Linked DNA regions of Tistrella mobilis. The protein of the gene in region 1 binds, or shares a complex with, the protein of each later gene. Links are inferred from orthologs where the notes say so. Each region holds a gene or a part of one and is shown on either strand. Other genes may lie near its edges.

Region 1 (8,007 bases):
GTCGTTCATCTCGGCGGCATCGTTCCAGGAGACCACCCGCGTGCTCACCGAGGCGGCGACCGCCGGCAAGATGGACACGCTGGACGGCCTCAAGGAGAACGTCATCGTCGGCCGGCTGATCCCGGCCGGCACCGGTGCCGCGGTCAACCGGCTGAAGTCGATCGCGGCCAACCGCGACAAGGCCCTGCTCGGCAACGAGGATGGCGACGAGGCCGGGGCGGTGCTGGCAGGCTCCGCCGACGTGCCGGGCGCCGCGGAGTAACGCTCCCGGCGTCTGCGGCCCGGCATCCCCGACGACGCATCCCCGACGACGTTCGCGGCCCTGCTGCTGCCCTTCAAGGGGCGGCAGCAGGGCCGTCGGCGTCTGGGGGGGCGGCCGGGGCATGCAGATGATGCAGGTCCGCTACCCGCTCCGCCCGGCGGGGCGTCGCTCGTTACGGGAATCGCGCAGGATTCCGCAGAGTCCCGCGGGATTCCCCGACGGGCCGGAAACCCTTGCATGTCAAGCCTTTTGGGGTTGACGGGGGGAGGGGCCACAACTAGTATGCGCGCTCACTTCGGGGGCTGGTGTGCGGACCCCCATGGACGGGCGCGTCCATGCCGCACGGACATCCGGTCCCCTCCATGCCGTAGGGGCCGGCGAAAACAGCCCCCGGAAGGTAAAGCCTTTCCCGAGCCGGCATTTGTGCCGTTGGCGGGAAAGGGGCTTTGCCCTCCGACGGTTTTTGTGTGGACGCAGGGTCGCAAGCCCTGCAGCCCAAGTTTGACGGGATCGATTGGATGCCCACGATCAATCAGCTGATCCGCAAGCCGCGCCTCGCGCCGGTGGATCGCAACAAGGTGCCGGCCCTCGAGGCGTGCCCCCAGAAGCGTGGTGTCTGCACCCGCGTGTACACGACCACCCCGAAGAAGCCGAACTCGGCGCTTCGTAAGGTCGCCCGCGTGCGTCTGACCAACAGCTTCGAAGTCACCAGCTACATTCCGGGCGAAGGTCACAACCTTCAGGAGCACTCGGTGGTGCTGATCCGTGGCGGCCGCGTGAAGGACCTTCCGGGCGTGCGCTACCACATCCTCCGCGGCACGCTGGACACCCAGGGCGTCAAGAACCGTCGTCAGCGTCGTTCGAAGTACGGCGCCAAGCGGCCGAAGTGATCCGGCCGTCAAGGAGAGGTTGATCCATGTCCCGTCGTCATGCCGCTGAAAAGCGCCAGGTTCTCCCGGATCCGAAGTTCGGCGATGCCGTCGTCAGCAAGTTCATGAACGTGCTGATGTATGATGGCAAGAAGTCGGTCGCGGAAGCGATCGTCTACGGCGCCTTCGATCTGATCGAGCAGAAGACCCGTCAGGAAGGCCTCCGCGTCTTCCACGAGGCGCTCGAGAACGTGCGCCCGGCGGTCGAGGTGAAGAGCCGCCGCGTCGGTGGCGCCACCTATCAGGTCCCGGTCGAGGTCCGCCCCGATCGCGCCCAGGCCCTGGCCATCCGCTGGCTGATCACTGCCGCCCGGAACCGTTCCGAGAACACGGCGGTGGAGCGTCTGGCCGGTGAACTGCTCGATGCCGCGCAGAGCCGTGGCACCGCAATCAAGAAGCGTGAAGACACCCACCGCATGGCGGACGCCAACAAGGCGTTCTCGCACTATCGCTGGTAACGGGTCGGCCGTCTCTTAGAAACCCCAGCTTCCTGGACGCGAACATGGCACGCACGACGCCCATCGAGGCCTACCGCAACATCGGCATCATGGCGCACATCGATGCCGGTAAGACGACGACGACCGAGCGCATCCTCTATTACACCGGCCGGTCCCACAAGATCGGTGAGGTGCACGAGGGTGCGGCCACGATGGACTGGATGGAGCAGGAGCAGGAGCGCGGCATCACCATCACGTCGGCCGCGACGACCTGCTTCTGGAACAACCACCGCATCAACATCATCGACACCCCGGGCCACGTCGACTTCACCATCGAGGTGGAGCGTTCGCTCCGTGTTCTCGACGGCGCGGTCGCGGTGTTCGACAGTGTCGCGGGCGTCGAGCCCCAGTCGGAGACGGTGTGGCGCCAGGCGGACAAGTACCGCGTGCCGCGCATCTGCTTCGTCAACAAGATGGACCGCATGGGCGCCAACTTCTACCGCTGCGTCGACATGATGGTCGACCGGCTGGGCGCCAACCCGCTGGTTCTGAGCCTGCCGATCGGCTCCGAGTCGGAATATGTCGGCATCGTCGACCTGGTGAAGATGAAGGCGGTCGTCTGGAAGGACGAAAGCCTCGGCGCCGAGTTCGAAGAGCGCGACATTCCGGCCGATCTCGCCGACCGCGCCGAAGAGTATCGCCAGAAGCTGGTCGAGACGGCCGTCGAGGCCGACGACGAGGTGATGGAAGCCTATCTCGAAGGCAACGAGCCGGACGTCGCCACCCTGAAGCGCTGCATCCGCAAGGGCACGCTGGCGCGTCAGTTCGTTCCCGTGATCAACGGTTCGGCGTTCAAGAACAAGGGCGTGCAGCCCCTGCTCGACGCCGTGATCGACTTCCTGCCCTCGCCGGTCGACGTGCCGGCCGTTCACGGCACCGCCGTGGATGACCCGGAGACCACGCTGGTCCGCGAGAGCAAGGACGAGGCGCCCTTCTCGGCGCTGGCGTTCAAGATCATGTCGGACCCCTTCGTCGGCTCGCTGACCTACATCCGCGTCTATTCGGGTGTCATCGAGAGCGGCTCCTACGTGCTCAACACCGTCAAGGGTGATCGCGAGCGCGTCGGCCGCATGCTGCAGATGCACGCGAACAGCCGTGAGGACGTCAAGGAAGCCCGCGCTGGCGATATCGTGGCGCTCTGCGGCATGAAGGGCACCACCACCGGTGACACCCTCTGCGCCTCGGATGCCAAGATCATCCTGGAGCGCATGGAGTTCCCGGAGCCGGTGATCGAGGTCGCGGTCGAGCCGAAGACCAAGAGCGACCAGGAGAAGATGGGCCTCGCCCTGTCGCGTCTGGCGCAGGAGGATCCGTCCTTCCGCGTGTCGACCGACGAGGAAAGCGGCCAGACCGTGATCAAGGGCATGGGCGAGCTCCATCTCGAGATCATCGTCGATCGCATGCGCCGCGAATTCAAGGTCGAGGCGAATGTCGGTCAGCCGCAGGTGGCCTATCGCGAGCGCTTCGGTCAGCCGGTCGAGGTCGATTACACCCACAAGAAGCAGACCGGCGGTTCGGGCCAGTTCGCGCGCGTGAAGCTGAAGTTCGAGCCCTTCGAGGGCGAGGACGGCTTCGTGTTCGAGAACAAGGTCGTCGGCGGCTCGGTTCCGCGCGAATACGTCCCCGGCGTCCAGAAGGGCATCGAGTCCTGCCTGGGCAACGGCGTGATCGCCGGCTTCCCGGTGGTCAACCTCAAGGCCGAACTGATCGACGGCGCCTATCATGACGTCGACAGCTCGGTGCTCGCCTTCGAAATCGCGTCGCGTGCTGCGTTCCGCGAGGCCATGGGCAAGAGCCGCCCGGTGCTCCTCGAGCCGATCATGAAGGTCGAGGTCGTCACCCCGGACGAGTACATGGGCGACATCATCGGCGACCTGAACAGCCGCCGTGGTCAGGTGAGCAGCATGGACAGCCGCGGCAATGCCCGCGTCGTCAACGCCATGGTGCCGCTGGCCAGCATGTTCGGCTACGTCAACCAGCTGCGCTCGATGTCCCAGGGCCGCGCCCAGTACACGATGCAGTTCGACCATTACGAGCCGGTTCCGCAGCATCTGGCGGATGAGGTCAAGGCGAAGTACGCGGGCTGATCCGCGGATCGATGACCGGTTTGAAAAACGTTTGGAAAGACGGAGGCGAGAGCCATGGGTAAGGAAAAGTTCGAGCGCAGCAAGCCGCACGTGAACATCGGCACGATCGGTCACGTGGACCATGGCAAGACGACGCTGACGGCTGCGATCACGAAGGTTCTGGCCGAGACGGGCGGAGCGACCTATACGTCGTACGACTCGATCGACAAGGCTCCTGAAGAGAAGGAGCGCGGCATCACCATCAACACGGCGCATGTCGAGTACCAGACGGAAGCCCGTCACTATGCGCATGTTGATTGCCCCGGCCATGCCGACTACGTGAAGAACATGATCACGGGTGCGGCGCAGATGGACGGCGCGATCCTGGTCGTGTCGGCGGCGGACGGTCCGATGCCGCAGACCCGCGAGCATATCCTGCTTGCGCGTCAGGTCGGCGTTCCGGCGCTTGTCGTGTTCATGAACAAGGTCGACATGGTCGACGACGAGGAGCTGCTGGAGCTCGTCGAGATGGAAGTGCGGGAGCTGCTCGCCAGCTACGACTTCCCGGGCGACGACATTCCGGTGATCAAGGGCTCGGCTCTGGCTGCGATCGAGGGCACGAACCCGTCGATCGGCGCCGAGCGGATCCTTGAGCTGATGCGTGCGGTTGACGAGTACATCCCGACCCCGGATCGTCCGAAGGACCAGCCGTTCCTGATGCCGATCGAAGACGTGTTCTCGATCTCGGGCCGCGGCACGGTTGTGACCGGGCGTATCGAGCGCGGCGTGATCAAGGTCGGCGAGGAAGTGGCGATCGTGGGTCTGCGCGACACCACGAAGACCACGGTGACCGGCGTCGAGATGTTCCGCAAGCTGCTGGATCAGGGCGAGGCCGGTGACAATGTCGGCGTGCTGCTGCGCGGCACGAAGCGCGAGGACGTGGAGCGTGGTCAGGTGCTGGCGAAGCCGGGCACCATCACCCCGCACACCAAGTTCGCCGCCGAGGCGTATATCCTGACCAAGGAAGAGGGCGGCCGTCACACCCCCTTCTTCACCAACTATCGTCCGCAGTTCTACTTCCGGACCACGGACGTGACCGGTGTCATCACCCTGCCGGAAGGCACGGAGATGGTCATGCCGGGTGACAACGTGTCGGTCACCGTCGAGCTGATCTCGCCGATCGCCATGGACGAAGGCCTGCGCTTCGCGATCCGCGAAGGCGGCCGTACCGTCGGCGCCGGCGTCGTCGCCAAGGTGATGGCCTGATCGACGGACGACGGCAGCGGATGCGCCGGGCGGGTTGATCCCGCAGGGCGCATCCGCCGCCTGGTTTCCTGACGCCACGAGCGCCCGGCCGGTCCGCCCGGCGGGCCGGTCTCATGCAAGGACGCGCGGCGCTGCGGCACCCCGGACTCATCCGGCAGGTCGCACCGCCGAGGCCAAGGTAGAAGCCCATGATGGAAGGCCAGAACATTCGCATCCGCCTGAAGGCGTTCGATCATCGCGTGCTCGATCAGTCGACCCGCGAGATCGTGAACACCGCCAAGCGGACCGGCGCCAGCGTGCGGGGCCCGATCCCGCTGCCGACCGAGATCGAGCGCTTCACGGTGCTCCGTTCGCCGCACATCGACAAGAAGTCGCGCGAACAGTTCGAGATCCGGACGCACAAGCGCCTCCTCGACATTGTCGAGCCCACCCCGCAGACCGTCGACGCGCTGATGAAGCTCGACCTCGCGGCCGGCGTCGACGTCGAGATCAAGCTCTGAGGGGGTAACGCCAGATGCGTACTGGAGTCATCACCCGCAAGCTCGGGATGACCCGCATTTTCGATTCGGCCGGTATTCACATCCCCGTGACCGTGCTGAAGGTCGACAATGTGCAGGTCGTCGCCCACCGCACCGACGAGACCGACGGTTACACCGCGGTTCAGGTCGGCTACGGCGCGGCCAAGGTGAAGAACGTGTCGAAGGCCCAGCGCGGCCACTTCGCCAAGGCGAAGGTGGAGCCCAAGGCGAAGCTCGCGGAGTTCCGCGTGACCGCCGATGCGCTGCCTGAGATCGGAGCCGAGATCGGTGCCAACCACTTCGTCGTCGGCCAGTTCGTCGACGTCGTCGGCACCTCGATCGGTAAGGGTTTCGCCGGCGCCATGAAGCGCCACAACTTCGGCGGTCTTCGTGCCACCCACGGCGTGTCGGTCTCGCACCGCTCGCATGGTTCGACCGGTAACCGTCAGGATCCGGGCCGTACCTTCAAGGGCAAGAAGATGGCTGGCCACATGGGTGCCCGCCGCGTGACCGTGCAGAACCTGCGCGTGACCGTGGTCGATGCCGACCGTGGCCTGCTGCTCGTCGAGGGCGCCATCCCGGGTGCCGCCGGTTCGTACGTTCTTGTGCGCGACGCCGTGAAGAAGGCGCTGCCAGAGAGCGTGCCGTTCCCGGCCGGCCTCAAGGCGCAGGTGGCCGTGGCGGCCGCCGAGACCACGGAAGGCTGAGGGCCGAGCGATGGATGTGAAGGTCATTACCCTCGACAACGAGGATGCCGGCACGATCGCGCTGGCTGACGAGGTGTTCGGTCTCCCGGCCCGCGTCGACATCCTGCACCGGATGGTGCGCTACCAGCTCGCCAAGCGGCGCGCCGGTACGCACAAGGTGAAGACGATCTCCGAGATCGCCGGTTCGACCGCGAAGATCTACCGCCAGAAGGGCACGGGCCGCGCGCGGCACGGCGCCAAGCGGGCGAACATCTTCCGCGGCGGTGCCACGGTCCACGGTCCCGTGGTCCGCAGCCATGCCCATGATCTGCCCAAGAAGGTGCGTCGCCTGGCGCTGAAGACCGCGCTGTCGGTCAAGGCTCAGGGCGGCAAGCTGGTGGTGGTCGACGATCTGAAGGCCGACGACGCCAAGACCAAGGCGCTGGTGGCCCGTCTCGAGAAGGCCGGTCTCGGCCGCTCGACGCTGTTCATCGGCGGCACCGAGGTCGACCAGGGCTTCCGCCTCGCCGCCCGCAACCTGATCGGCATCGACGTTCTGCCGAGCCAGGGCGCCAATGTTTACGACATCCTGCGCCGCGACACCCTGGTGCTGTCGCGCGCCGCGGTCGAGAGCCTGGAGGCGCGGCTGAAATGAACCCGGAGCGGATGTACGACATCATCCTGAGCCCGGTCGTCACCGAAAAGTCGACGATGGGTTCGGAGAATGACCAGGTCACCTTCAAGGTGACGCTGGACGCGACCAAGCCCGAGATCAAACAGGCCGTCGAGAAGCTCTTCGGCGTGAAGGTCAAGGCGGTGAACACCCTGGTGCAGGCCGGCAAGACCAAGCGCTTCCGTGGCCGCCCCGGGCGTCGCTCGGACTTCAAGAAGGCGATCGTGACCCTGGCCGAAGGCCAGCAGATCGATCTGACGGCGGGGATCTGAACCGATGGCTTTGAAGGCATACAAGCCGACTTCGCCCGGCCGGCGTCAGCTGGTTCTGGTCGATCGCTCGGAGCTCTGGAAGGGCAAGCCGGTCAAGTCCCTGACCGAAGGCCTGACCAAGTCGGGTGGCCGCAACAACCTGGGCCGCGTGACCGCGTTCCAGGTGGGCGGCGGTCACAAGCGCCGCTATCGTCTGGTCGACTTCAAGCGCCGCAAGTGGGACGTGGAAGCCTCGGTCGTGCGCCTTGAGTACGATCCGAACCGCACCGCGTTCATCGCGCTGATCGAGTACACCGACGGCGAGCAGGCCTATATCCTGGCCCCGCAGCGCCTGAAGGCCGGCGACAAGGTCGTCGCCGGTGCGAAGGTCGACGTGCGGCCCGGCAATGCCATGCCGCTGTCGGCCATCCCGGTCGGCACGATCGTCCACAATGTCGAGCTGAAGCCCGGCAAGGGTGGTCAGATCGCGCGGTCGGCCGGCACCTATGTTCAGGTGGTCGGCAAGGACGGCAACTACGTCATGCTGCGCATGGCCTCCGGCGAGCAGCGTATGGTGCGCGCCGAATGCATGGCCACCATCGGTGCGGTGTCGAACCCCGACCACCAGAACGTCAGCCTGGGCAAGGCCGGCCGTTCGCGGTGGATGGGCCGTCGCCCGGTCGTCCGTGGTGTGGCGATGAACCCGGTCGATCACCCGCATGGCGGCGGTGAAGGCCGCACCTCGGGCGGTCGTCATCCGGTTACTCCGTGGGGCAAGCCGACCAAGGGCAAGCGCACCCGCAATAACAAGGCTACGGACAAGTTTATCGTCCGTCGCCGCAAGCCCTAAGGTCTGAAG
Region 2 (5,453 bases), 2.0 Mb from region 1 along the record:
GCGGATCAACCAGCCGGTGGACGGTGTCATCGTTACCGACAACGTCGTGGACATTCCCGTCATGCTGCGGGAGGGCATGCTCATCGGCCTTCCCACGGGCACCGCGGCCGTCACGAACCTTGTGGTGCGCGACAATCTTCTGCCCGCTCATATGGAGTCGCACAATCTGCCGGCCGCCTGGCGTCAGGCGGTCGCCGACACCAGCCGGGACGTGACGTCTTATGATGGCGACGGCGGTGCGTCCAAGGTTCTGACCCTGCGTTTCGCACTGGTGTTCGTCTCGGTGACGATTGCCACCGGTCCGGGGCGGGGCCGGTCGATGGCCGTGTCGGTCCACTCCTCCGCCGCGGCGGATCTGGTGCAGATTTCGGGGCGGGATGTCATCGTCCGTGATGCGTGGAATGCGTCAGGCACGACCTATACCCTGCATGCCCTCACCTGAACCCGCGTGCCGATGCGGGCGGGCTGCGGCTGCGATGCAGGCCCGGCTCTCCGGCGGGGGATCCCGCCGGAGAGCCGGTTTTCGCAACGTATTGGACTTGCGTAACCGGGTGATTTCGTGCCACATGGCTGCCGCCCGTGTCGTGGTGCAGTGCTGCCCGCGATCACGTCTCTTCGCGCACCCGGCGTTTCGTCCGGAGGCGGTCCCGGCCGGCCCGGGATGCGTCTCCTTCCCCGCGACGCACCGGGTGCTGCCGCAGTCAACCGACCCTGTGAGACCGTTTTGATGCAGATCACCGAGACCAACGCCGAAGGGCTCAAGCGCGAATACAAGGTCGTCGTGCCGGCCGCTTCGATCGACGAGAAGATCGACGCCCGCATCGCCCAGATCGCGGCCACGATCAAGATGCCCGGCTTCCGTCCCGGCAAGATCCCGGCCAAGGTCGTGAAGCAGCGCTACGGCTCCTCGGTGATGGGCGAGGTGCTGGAAGAGGCGGTGAACGAGACCTCGCGCAACGTGCTGGACCAGAACAATCTGCGCCCGGCCACCCAGCCGAAGATCGAGATCACGGCTTTCGACGAGGGCCAGGATCTTGAATACAGCATGGTCGTCGAGATCATGCCGGAATTCGAGCTGGGCGATTTCTCGGATGTCGAACTGGTCCGCGAGGCGGCCGAGGTTGACGAGAAGGAAGTCGACGAGGCGCTGGAGCGCATCGCCGCCGCCAATCGCGAGTTCGAGACCGTCGAGGACCGCGCCGCCGAGACCGGCGACCAGGTGGTCATCGATTTCAAGGGCTTTGTCGACGGCGAGGCCTTCCAGGGTGGCGAGGCCGAAGGCTACGCGCTGGCGCTGGGTTCGGGCACCTTCATCCCCGGCTTCGAGGACCAGCTGATCGGCGCCAAGGCCGGTGAGGAGCGCAAGGTCGAGGTCTCCTTCCCCGAGGATTACGGTGCAGAACACCTGGCGGGCAAGGCCGCCGTGTTCGAGACCACCGTCAAGGAAGTCAAGGCGCCGAAGACCGCCGGCATCGACGATGCCCTGGCCGAGAAGCTGGGCCTCGACAACCTGGATGCGCTGAAGGCGGCGATCCGCGATGACTTCCGCGGCCGTTACGACCAGATCTCGCGCCAGAAGCTGAAGCGTGCGCTGCTGGATGCGCTTGCGGGCCGCTATGCGTTCGACGTGCCGGCGGGCATGCTTGAAGCCGAGTTCGACGGCATCTGGAAGCAGCTGACCGACGAGATGGCCCGCACCGGCCAGACCTTCGAAAGCATGGAAAAGACCGAGGACGAGGTCCGCGAGGAGTATCGCGCGATCGCCCTGCGTCGGGTTCGTCTGGGTCTGGTCCTTGCAGAAGTCGGTCGCGTGAACGATGTTCAGGTGGCGGACGAAGAGGTCAACCGCGCCCTGATCGAGCAGGCGCGCCGCTTCCCCGGTCAGGAAGCGCGGGTGATCGAGTATTACCAGAAGAATCCGGATGCGCTGCGTGCGCTCCGGGCGCCGATCTTCGAGGACAAGGTCGTCGACCACATCCTCGCCCAGGCGAAGGTCGAAGAGAAGGTCGTCAGCGCCGAGGATCTGATGAAGGATCCCGACGAGGACGGCGAGGCCGGAGAGGCGTCGGACAAGTCCGAGGCCTGATCCGCCGCCCTGCCGAGAGACCGTCCGCGACCGCCCCCGTATCCCGAGGGCGGTCGTGACGTCTCAAGCGCCCGGCAGAGGCCTTATGAAGATCGGTGATGTCAGTCGAGGGGAGCGGAAAGCGCATGAGCGACATGCTCGATACCTACATGAATTCGCTGGTGCCGATGGTGGTCGAGCAGACCAACCGGGGCGAGCGCGCCTATGACATCTATTCGCGTCTTCTGAAAGAGCGCATCATCTTCCTGACCGGGCCGGTCGAGGACAATGTTTCGAGCCTCATCACCGCCCAGCTGCTCTTCCTGGAGAGCGAGAATCCGAAGAAGGACATTTCCTTCTACATCAACTCGCCGGGTGGCGTGGTGACCTCGGGCCTCGCGATCTACGACACGATGCAGTACATCCGCTGCGACGTGCAGACCCTCTGCATCGGACAGGCGGCATCGATGGGCTCGCTGCTGCTGGCTGGTGGTGCGCCGGGCAAGCGCTACGCGCTGCCCAACGCCCGGATCATGGTCCATCAGCCTTCGGGCGGGTTCCGTGGCCAGGCGACCGACATCGAGATCCATGCCCGTGAAATCCTGAAGCTGCGTGCCCGGCTGAACGAGATCTACGTTCAGCACACCGGCCGCCCGCTGGAGGAAGTTGAGCGGGCCATGGAGCGCGACAACTTCATGTCGCCCGAAGAGGCCAAGGCCTTCGGCCTGATCGACACGGTCGTGGCTCAGCGGCCGAAGGCCGAGGACGCAGCGTCCTGACCGTCCGGCCGGTCGTCGTGCGCGATCGTCGGTCCGCACGACATCGTCCGGAATGGCGGCCGATGGGGCGTTCCGCTACATGCAACCCGCCATCGCGCGCACGCGGTGGCGGGTTCTTCATGTCCGGGGTGGAAGCGGGAAGCGTCGCCCGATGATTTTTCCCCCTTTGGCAAGCGCGAACTGCGCATTACATTTCCATTGACCGCGGCACGGTGAAGATGCTGCGGTCTCCCGGTCCGGACCCCCGCACCGGCAGACGACCTGGGGCGCGTTCCCGAAGCCAGGACGGTTCATCGTCGGTCTGCCGCTTTTTAGGGTTTGTGCCCGGGCGCGACCGGCGGCTAACATGGGCGCCGGGCAGAGCCAACGAGTGGAGACACGATGACCAAGTCCAGCGGCGGCGACGGCAAGAACACACTTTATTGCTCGTTCTGCGGCAAGAGCCAGCACGAGGTGCGGAAGCTGATCGCCGGGCCAACGGTGTTCATCTGCGACGAGTGTGTAGAGCTCTGCATGGACATCATCCGCGAGGAGAGCAAGACCTCGCTGGTCAAGACGCGTGATCGCGGACCGACCCCGAAGGACATCTTCAACGTCCTGGACGATTATGTGATCGGACAGGATCAGGCGAAGCGGATCCTGTCGGTTGCGGTGTACAATCACTACAAGCGTCTGAACCAGGGCGGCAAGGGTGCCGAGGTCGAACTCGCCAAGTCCAACATCCTGCTGATCGGCCCGACCGGTTGCGGCAAGACGCTGCTGGCCCAGACCCTGGCCCGCATCCTCGACGTGCCGTTCACCATGTCGGACGCGACCACGCTGACCGAAGCCGGCTATGTCGGCGAGGATGTCGAGAACATCATCCTGAAGCTGCTTCAGGCCGCCGACTACAATGTCGAGCGGGCGCAGCGCGGCATCGTCTATATCGACGAGGTCGACAAGATCAGCCGCAAATCCGACAACCCCTCGATCACTCGCGACGTGTCGGGCGAGGGCGTCCAGCAGGCCCTGCTGAAGATCATGGAGGGCACCGTCGCCTCGGTGCCGCCGCAGGGCGGGCGCAAGCATCCCCAGCAGGAGTTCCTGCAGGTGGATACGACCAACATCCTGTTCATCGTGGGCGGCGCGTTCGTCGGTCTCGACCGGATCATCAACGACCGTGGCCGCAAGACCTCGATCGGCTTTGGTGCGAATGTGGAGCCGGTGGAAACCCGTCGTTCGGGTGATGTGCTGCGTCAGGTCGAGCCTGAGGATCTGCTGAAGTTCGGCCTGATCCCGGAATTTGTCGGGCGCCTGCCGGTGATCGCCACGCTGCACGATCTGGACCGCGACGCTCTGGTTCAGATCCTCACCAAGCCGAAGAACGCGCTGCTGAAGCAGTATCAGCGCCTGTTCGAGTTGGAGAACGTGCATCTGACCTTCTCGGACGATGCGCTGGGCGCGATCGCCGAGCGGGCCATCGAGCGCAAGACCGGTGCGCGGGGCCTTCGCGCCATCATGGAAGAGATCCTGCTCGACACGATGTTCGATCTGCCCGACCTCGATGGGGTCGAAGAGATCGTCGTCAATCGGGAGGTCGTTGAAGGCCGGGCCAAGCCTCTCCATATCTATGCGGACCGGCGGGGCGACGTGGGCGGCAACGCTTCCTGATCCCTGCGACAATTCGGCCGCGGCACGGTCTGACCCGTGCCGGCTGTGATGCCCCGGCCATCGCCGGCCTCTTCGGAGGCGGGATGGCCGGCATCCGGTGGGCGCGTGTGCGCGGCCTCAACAGGAATCGGGCCGATGTGACGTCGAGGCGCCATGTCGGCCTTCCGGGGCCGCGTGTCCGACGCCGTGCCGATTCCGATAAATGCGAGACTGGCCATGACCGAAACTCATCGCACGCACACCTACCCGGTCCTGCCGCTGCGCGACATCGTCGTCTTCCCGCATATGATCGTGCCGCTCTTCGTCGGTCGCGAGAAATCGGTGCGCGCGCTTGAAGAGGTGATGCGCAGCGACAAGCAGATCCTGCTGCTGGCGCAGAAGGATGCCGCCCAGGAGGACCCGGGTGCTGACGACATCTACATGGTCGGCACGATCGGCACCGTGCTCCAGCTGCTGAAGCTGCCCGACGGCACCGTGAAGGTGCTGATCGAGGGCGCCAGCCGCGCACGCGTCGAGCGCCTCATCTCCGACGGCGACTATTTTCAGGCGGAAGCCCAGGCGATCGCCGAGGGCGAGGATGCCGGCCGCGAGGTCGAGGCCCTGTCGCGCTCGGTCGTGGCCGAGTTTGAGCAGTATGTGAAGCTCAACAAGAAGATCCCGCCGGAGGTTCTGGTCACCCTGAACCAGATCGAGGAGCCGGCGAAGCTTGCCGACACCATCGCCTCGCATCTGTCGCTCAAGGTGGCGGAGAAGCAGGAACTGCTTGAGACTCCGACTGTCGTCGAGCGTCTGGAACGGATTTACGCCCATATCGAGGGCGAGATCGAAGTTCTGCAGGTGGAAAAGCGCATCCGCTCGCGCGTCAAGCGCCAGATGGAGAAGACCCAGCGCGAGTACTATCTGAACGAGCAGCTGAAGGCGATTCAGAAGGAACTGGGTGAGGGCGAAGACGGCCGTGA

The links.
Region 2: the proteins of rpsG (region 1) and tig are in contact, whole or in part, in a crystal structure (PDB 3GTY), measured with the Thermotoga maritima proteins. The link is inferred for Tistrella mobilis from one-to-one orthologs. Residues at the interface, in WP_004081843.1 of Thermotoga maritima: Lys34, Lys52, Lys55, Glu59, Arg62, Gln63, Glu66, Asn67, Lys69, Val71, Arg95, Ala109, Lys110, Lys111, Gly112, Arg113, Pro114, Glu117, Glu121, Ile124, Ala125, Tyr127, Asn128, Asn129, Thr130, Gly131, Lys135, Asp139, Arg142, Met143; in WP_004081061.1 of Thermotoga maritima: Glu122, Val124, Val129, Leu130, Tyr133, Glu188, Gly259, Ile262, Tyr263, Glu266, Ser270, Glu273, Gln274, Glu277, Arg308, Gln311, Ile312, Ser315, Tyr316, Glu325, Arg329, Arg336, Leu363, Phe366, Trp367, Arg373, Leu377, Arg381, Leu384, Glu387.

What each region holds. Positions count from the first base shown.
Region 1 is NZ_CP121017.1:641,694-649,700, forward strand. Bases 1-2,913 are described here. They hold rpsG (30S ribosomal protein S7), read left to right. Parts: upstream 1-1,178; coding sequence 1,179-1,649; downstream 1,650-2,913. Other genes in these bases: rpoC (DNA-directed RNA polymerase subunit beta'), read left to right, coding at 1-262; rpsL (30S ribosomal protein S12), read left to right, coding at 781-1,152; fusA (elongation factor G), read left to right, coding at 1,694-2,913. Also shown: more of fusA, read left to right, coding at 2,914-3,775; tuf (elongation factor Tu), read left to right, coding at 3,830-5,020; rpsJ (30S ribosomal protein S10), read left to right, coding at 5,212-5,520; rplC (50S ribosomal protein L3), read left to right, coding at 5,535-6,245; rplD (50S ribosomal protein L4), read left to right, coding at 6,256-6,879; P7L68_RS08710 (50S ribosomal protein L23), read left to right, coding at 6,876-7,169; rplB (50S ribosomal protein L2), read left to right, coding at 7,174-7,998.
Region 2 is NZ_CP121017.1:2,637,540-2,642,992, reverse strand. The notes cover bases 1-2,906. They hold tig (trigger factor), read left to right. Parts: upstream 1-727; coding sequence 728-2,086; downstream 2,087-2,906. Other genes in these bases: clpP (ATP-dependent Clp endopeptidase proteolytic subunit ClpP), read left to right, coding at 2,212-2,844; P7L68_RS17755 (hypothetical protein), read left to right, coding at 1-442. In the rest of the region: ATP-dependent Clp protease ATP-binding subunit ClpX, read left to right, coding at 3,226-4,494; lon (endopeptidase La), read left to right, coding at 4,711-5,453. UniProt on the Bacillus subtilis protein: Involved in protein export. Acts as a chaperone by maintaining the newly synthesized protein in an open conformation. Functions as a peptidyl-prolyl cis-trans isomerase.